One region of the Burkholderia sp. 10_S31 genome, then DNA from elsewhere that is predicted to be linked to it. Evidence: riboswitches for the same ligand, from Rfam matches in the RefSeq annotation. Region 1 holds a riboswitch; the other holds the start of a gene.
What was found. A riboswitch is a leader RNA that binds a small molecule or an ion and turns the genes downstream of it on or off. The one in region 1 is predicted to bind cobalamin.

Region 1 (3,302 bases):
GCTGCCCGTCACGCGTCGCGTTTTCGATCGCCGCGCACGGCATGTCGCCGGCCAGGCCGCCGTCACGCAGCGCGGCCACGATCGCGTCGAGCCGGCGAATGCCCATGTAGATCACGATCGTCATCCGCGTCGCGGCCAGCGCGCGCCAGTCGGGTTCGTCGGCACCCGCACCGTGGCCCGTGACGAAGATCACGCCCTGCGCGTCGCCGCGATGCGTGACCGGAATGCCGAGCGCGGCCGGCGCGGCGATGCCGGCCGTGATGCCGTTGACGACCTCGACCGGAAAACCGGCCGCGCCGAGCGCGAGCAGTTCCTCGCCGCCGCGGCCGAACACGAACGGATCGCCGCCCTTGAGGCGCGCGACGCTGCGGCCCGCGCGCAGGTGCGCGAGCATCGCGGCGACGATCGTCTCCTGCGGCGTCGATGCATGGCCGCCGCGCTTGCCGACGTGCTCGATGCGTGCGTCGGCGCGCGCGTGGCGCAATACGTCGGGGTTCACGAGATCGTCGACGAGCAGCACGTCGGCCGCGGCGATCGCGCGCACGGCCTTGAGCGTCAGCAGATCGGCGTCGCCGGGGCCGGCGCCGACGAGCCATGCGCGGCTCATCGGACGCGGCACGGCGCGCACCGTGTCGTAGCGGTGGAAAGGGGACAGCGAGCGGCACATCGGCGGCCGGCGGACAGGCAGTGCATGACGGATCGAGCGAAGCCCGCGCGAGCGCGGGCGGAAAGCGCACCCCATCCGTTCCCCGCGGATCGGGCGTTCGGCGAGCCTCGGGCTCGCCCCTTGCGTCGGCCGGTATCCGGGCTGGCCGCTTGCCAGGCCGCAGCCTTCCCACCCGCTGAAGGGCAGTGGCATCGCGGGCGGCCTGGGCGCGTGCGGGGGGAGCCGCGGCGCGCGGGCGGCGTACCGTTGCGGGGACAGCACAGGCCGGGCGGACTTCCGCCTCCTGTTTCCCGTTTAACTGCGTGCGCGGAATGCGCATGCGAGCACCGAACGCGGCGCATACGATAGCACAGCGCCCGGCCCGCGCGAACCCGCCGCGCGGGTGCCGGGATGCGGCCGCGGGCGCGGTGCCGCGGTCATGCCGAAGCCTCCCGCGGCGGCCCGTTGCGCCTTGACGCTCCGCGCACCGCCGCCTACACTCGCACGCGTTTCGGTGCTCGCACGCGCCTCTCCGGCGTGCGCAGTTAAACGGGAAACAGGGAGCCTGCCTGCGCCGCAGTCGAGCCAACCTGTGCTGCCCCCGCAACGGTAAGCGAACGCGTCGCGCGCAAGCGCCATGCAGCGCCGCTTCGCCGCATGCCCGCCGCATGCGGACGACCGCCACTGGATGCCGCGCATCCGGGAAGGCGAAGCGGCGTGTTCGTCAGCCCGGATACCGGCCGAAACGTTGGGGTTCAGCGCCGCGGGGAGGCGGCGCATCGTCCACGGCCGCAGCACGCCCGACGCCCGCGCGTTTCCCGCTTTCCCCGCCGATCCGCCCGCCGCACGCGCGCCGGGCCGGCGCGACGAACGGCAGGCGGCGCGGGCAGGGCCGACGGCGGCCGTGTTGGCATTCACGATGTCGACCGTTCGCAAGGAAGCGTCATGTCCGATTCGTCGTTCCGTCCGTTCTGCAGCCGTCCGTGCGGACTGCACCGCGCCATCCCCGCGATTCGCCAAATGACATGCCGCGCCGCCATCGACGCGACGATCCCGGCCTGATTCCATTTTCGCCACAGGACCTACCATGACCCTACGCAAGCTTCCCGTCACGATCGTCACGGGCTTTCTCGGCAGCGGCAAGACCACGCTGATGCGCCACATCCTGCAGCACGCCGAAGGCCGCCGCATCGCGGTGATCGTCAACGAATTCGGCGAGCTCGGCATCGACGGCGAAATCCTCAAGGGCTGCGGGATCGGCTGCGAGGATGCGGAGGGCGCGCAGGGCGAAGCGTCGGGCCAGCTGTACGAGCTCGCGAACGGCTGCCTGTGCTGCACCGTGCAGGAGGAGTTCTATCCGGTGATGGAAGCGCTCGTCGAGCGCCGCGCCGACATCGATCACGTGCTGATCGAGACGTCGGGCCTCGCGCTGCCGAAGCCGCTCGTGCAGGCCTTCAACTGGCCGACGATCCGCAACAGCTTCACGGTCGACGCGGTCGTGACCGTCGTCGACGGGCCGGCCGCCGCGAGCGGCCAGTTCGCCGAGAACCCGCAGGCCGTCGACGCGCAGCGCCGCGCCGATCCGAACCTCGATCACGAATCGCCGCTGCACGAATTGTTCGCCGATCAGCTGTCGTCCGCCGATCTCGTGATCGTGAACAAGGCCGACCTCGTCGCCGACGCGCAGTTCGCCGAAGTCGAAGCCGCGATCCGCGAGGAAATCCCGCCGCAGGTGAAGATCGTGCGCGCGACGCGCGGCGAACTGGATCTCGCGATGCTGCTCGGGCTCGAGTCGGCATCGGAGGAAACGATCCATCTGCGGCACGACCATCACGGCTCGGCCGACGACGGCGATCACGACCACCATCACGACGATTTCGATTCGGTCGTCGTGTCGGGCGATGCCGGTTCGCGCGAAGCGACGATCGCCGCGCTGCAGCGTGTCGTCGAGGCACATACGATCTATCGCGCGAAAGGCTTCGCGGCGCTGCCCGATGCGCCGATGCGGCTCGTGATCCAGGGCGTCGGCCGCCGCTTCGACAGCTATTTCGACCGTCGCTGGCAGGACGGCGAGCCGCGCACGAGCCGCTTCGTGCTGATCGGCGAGGATCTCGACGCGGCCGCGCTGCAGCGCGCGTTCGACGCCGCGTGCGCGGCGCAAATGCAACAGGCGTAACGCGCGATGCATCTGCTGCGCACCACGCCGGGCGGCTTCGTCGACGATACGCAGGGTGTCGTCCGGATCGACCAGCAGCCGGCCGACATCGTGATCCTGAGCTCGGCCGACACGACGCTGTCGCTGCTGGCCAGCGTCGTACCGAAGCTGCCGGCCGGCTTTCCGAGCGTGCGGCTTGCGAACGTCACGTTCCTGCGGCAGCCGGCGTCGGTCGATTTCTATGTCGACGACGTGCTGCGTCACGCGAAGACGGTCGTGATCGATCACCTCGGCGGCGAAGCATACTGGCCGTACGGGATCGAACAGGCCGTGTCGCTCGCGTCGAAACGCAAGCAGCAGCTCGCGATGTTCTCGGGCGACCTGCAGGAAGACCCGAACCTCGTCGCGAAGAGCACGGTCGCGCCCGACCTGTGCCGGCTGTGGTGGCGCTACCTGCGCGAAGGCGGGATGCACAATGCCGAAGCGTTGCTGCGCAGCATC
Region 2 (3,302 bases), on a different contig from region 1:
TGATTCATGACGGCATCTCGTAAGGGAACCGCAGCCAATCCTAGCTTTCGCTATCCGTCAGTTTGATGACAATCGGGAGGACGAACCGTTACCTTTCAGATATGTAAGAAAATGGCGCCGTCAATCTCCTTACGCATCGGTATCGTGCCGAACCTCGTCCGTGGCCACTGTCCAGCCATCTCGCGATGCGGTGAATACCGAGCACGACAGCGGCGCGACTTCGATGCGGATCGCAGCCTTTGCACCTATCCGACGCACGTGCGCGATGGCAGCCCGAACGATCGCCGCATGCGTGATCGCGACGATATCGCGATCGCGCGGCAGCGCGTTCAACCATGCGTCGACGCGGCGTGCGACGTTCTCGAACGATTCGCCGCCGTGCGGCGACGCGGACGGATCGTCGATCCAGGCGCCGAGCTCGTCGGGGATATCGCGCGCGAGGTCGTGCAGCCGCTTGCCGCGCCAGTTGGCGTAGTCGACATCGCGCAGCGCATCGTCGATGCCGGCGCGCAGCCCGAGCGCATCGGCGGTTTGCTGCGCACAGCGTGCGGGGCTGCACAGCACGATCGCGTCGCGGCTGCCGGCGAACCGCTCGCGTAGCGCGGCAGCATCGGCGAGCCCGCGGGCATCGAGCGCATCGTCAGCGGGAAACGCGCCGGCGCGCATCGCACGGGTCGACGCATGCGCGATCAGGCACAGCGAGGCAGGCTGGGTCATGTCGATGTCCGGAAGGTTTTGCATGGCCGCGCCCGTCGTGCACGGGCCTTCAACGCGCGAACGTTCGCGCGTACAATTCGCACGATACGAAAGGCGGAAGCCGGTGCAAGCCCGGCGCGGTCGCGCCACTGTAACCGGGGATCCTCGATCCCGGAAGCCAGACCTGCCTGCGTATTCCATCCAACATTTGTCGGGGCGCGATTCCCCTGAGGTGCATCCATGAGCGAAGCAGTGCTGAAGCCGGTCGTCGTGCCGGCGCCCATTCCCGTCCGCGAACTGTTGCCGTGGGCCATCTTCGTCGGCCTGATCCTGCTGCTCGCGCTGTATTTCGTCGGCGCGGAACAGGGCGCGACGTCGCTCGTACCGGGCATGTACGTGCACGAGTTCGTCCACGACGGTCGCCATCTGCTCGGCTTTCCCTGCCACTGACGCGGAGTACACGATGGTCGGAAAGCTGCTCATGCGCGGGATGCTCGCAGGCATCGCCGCGGGCCTCCTCACGTTCGGTTTCGCCAGAATCGTCGGCGAACCGCAGGTCGATCAGGCAATCTCCTTCGAAGAAAAGACCGACGCCGCCAAGGGCGAAGCGCCGGAGCCCGAACTGGTCAGCCGTCACACGCAGGCCGGCGTTGGCCTGCTGACCGGCGTCGTGACCTACGGCGCGGCATTCGGCGGACTGTTCTCGCTGGTCTTTGCGTATGCCTACGGACGAGGCAGCCGCCTCCCGGCGCGGCCGCTCGCCGCATGGCTCGCGCTGGCGGCGTTCGTCGCGCTCGTGATCGTGCCGAACCTCAAGTACCCGGCCAATCCGCCGTCGGTCGGCGACCCCGACACGATCGGCTATCGCACGGGGCTGTTCTTCCTGATGATCGCGATCTCGGTCGCGACGATGGTGTTCTCGGTCAGCGTGCGCCGCCATCTGCTGGCGAAACTCGGGCAGTGGAACGCGTCGATCGTCGCCGGGCTCGTGTTTGTCGCGATCATCGCGGCCGTGCAGATCGGGCTGCCGTCGGTCAGCGAGTTGCCGGCCGATTTCCCGGCGGCCTTGCTGTGGAAGTTCCGCGTCGCCGCGATCGGCATGCAGGCGCTCATGTGGACGACGATCGGCCTGCTGTTCGGTGCATGGGTCGAACGCGGTGAACGCACCGGCATGCGCGCCGCCTGACGCACGTTGCACCGGGGCGCGCCTAGCGCAGCATGCGCGGCGCGCTCCACGTCGATTCGCGCGCTAGCGCGACGAATGCGGCCAGATAGTCGATCGATGCATCCGCTTCGCGGATACCGAGAAAGATCTGCTTCGCGATGCCCTTCTTCCCCAGCCTGACCGGCACGACCGGCATCCGGTCCGCATATTCGTCGGCAAGCCATCTCGGCAGCGCGGCCACGCCGCGCCCGCTCGCGACCATCTGCAGCATGATGTCAGTCGTCTCGATCGACTTGTGGCGCCGCGGCACGATGCCGGCCGGCGTCAGGAACTGGTTGTAGATGTCGAGCCGGTCGGTCTCGACCGGGTAGGTGATCAGGACTTCGTCGGTCAGCTGCTCGGGCGTCACGTAGTCGGCGTTGGCGAACCGGTGCGCGTCCGCGACGACCAGCACCTGCTCGTAATCGAACACGGGATCGAAGCGCAGCCCCGGCTTGTTCAGCGGGTCGGGCGTCACGAGCACGTCGATGTCATGGCCGAACAGCGCGCCGATGCCGCCGAACTGGAAGCGCTGCTTCACGTCCACGTCGACGTCCGGCCAGCGCGACAGGTACGGCGACACGACCTTCAGCAGCCACTGGTAGCACGGATGGCACTCCATCCCGATGCGCAGCGTGCCGCGCTCGCCCTTTGCATACTGCTTCATCCGCTCCTCGGCGAGCTCGAACTGCGGCAGCAGCCGGTTCGCGAGCTTCAGCAGATATTGCCCGCCTTGCGTGAGCCGCAGCCCGCGTCCTTCCCGATCCCAGATCGGCGTGCCGAGCTGCTGCTCGATCTTCCGGACGGTATGGCTGAGCGCCGATTGCGTGAGATGCAGCGCATTGGCGGCTGCGGTCAGCGAGCCCTGGCGCTCGACTTCACGGATCACGACGAGATGGAATCGTTCCAGCATGGATATCGCTCAACCCAGAGATGCATGAACAAATTTAATGGATAAATGAAATAATGCCATTTTATTTCATGGGATGAAATCCCTATGATGACTGCCGGATCTTCAATTTTTCTCTGGACGGCAGCTTCATGGTTACGACACACAACCTCGGTTTCCCGCGCATCGGCGCGAAGCGCGAACTCAAGTTCGCTCTCGAACGCTACTGGAAGGGCGAATCGCCGCGCGACGAGCTGAGGGCACTCGGCGCCTCGCTCCGCCAGCGCCACTGGAACGACCAGCGCGAACTCGATCTCGCGCCGATCGGCGATTTCGCGTTCTACGACCAGGTGCTCGACATGAGCTTCACGCTCGGCAACCTGCCGAAGCGCGTGCAGGACTTCCACGGCGATCCGCTCGACAACTATTTCCGCGTCGCGCGCGGCCGTTCGGCGCAGTCGGCGGAAGAACATGCGGCATGCTGCGGCGGTGTCGCGGCCGGCGAAATGACGA

Region 2: another riboswitch for cobalamin. It lies ahead of AC1Z3W_RS14665 (CbtB domain-containing protein); the one in region 1 lies ahead of cobW (cobalamin biosynthesis protein CobW).

The regions. Positions count from the first base shown of each region.
Region 1 covers NZ_JBXOWK010000003.1:1,560,227-1,563,528, forward strand. The annotation lists gene cobA (uroporphyrinogen-III C-methyltransferase) at 1-667, opposite strand, end outside; cobalamin riboswitch at 778-1,014, opposite strand; cobalamin riboswitch at 1,142-1,405, shown strand; gene cobW (cobalamin biosynthesis protein CobW) at 1,734-2,822, shown strand; gene cobN (cobaltochelatase subunit CobN) at 2,829-3,302, shown strand, end outside.
Region 2 covers NZ_JBXOWK010000001.1:3,270,835-3,274,136, reverse strand. The annotation lists gene AC1Z3W_RS14675 (inorganic phosphate transporter) at 1-8, opposite strand, end outside; gene AC1Z3W_RS14670 (histidine phosphatase family protein) at 130-717, opposite strand; cobalamin riboswitch at 762-897, shown strand; gene AC1Z3W_RS14665 (CbtB domain-containing protein) at 937-1,146, shown strand; gene AC1Z3W_RS14660 (CbtA family protein) at 1,160-1,882, shown strand; gene AC1Z3W_RS14655 (LysR family transcriptional regulator) at 1,905-2,813, opposite strand; gene metE (5-methyltetrahydropteroyltriglutamate--homocysteine S-methyltransferase) at 2,942-3,302, shown strand, end outside.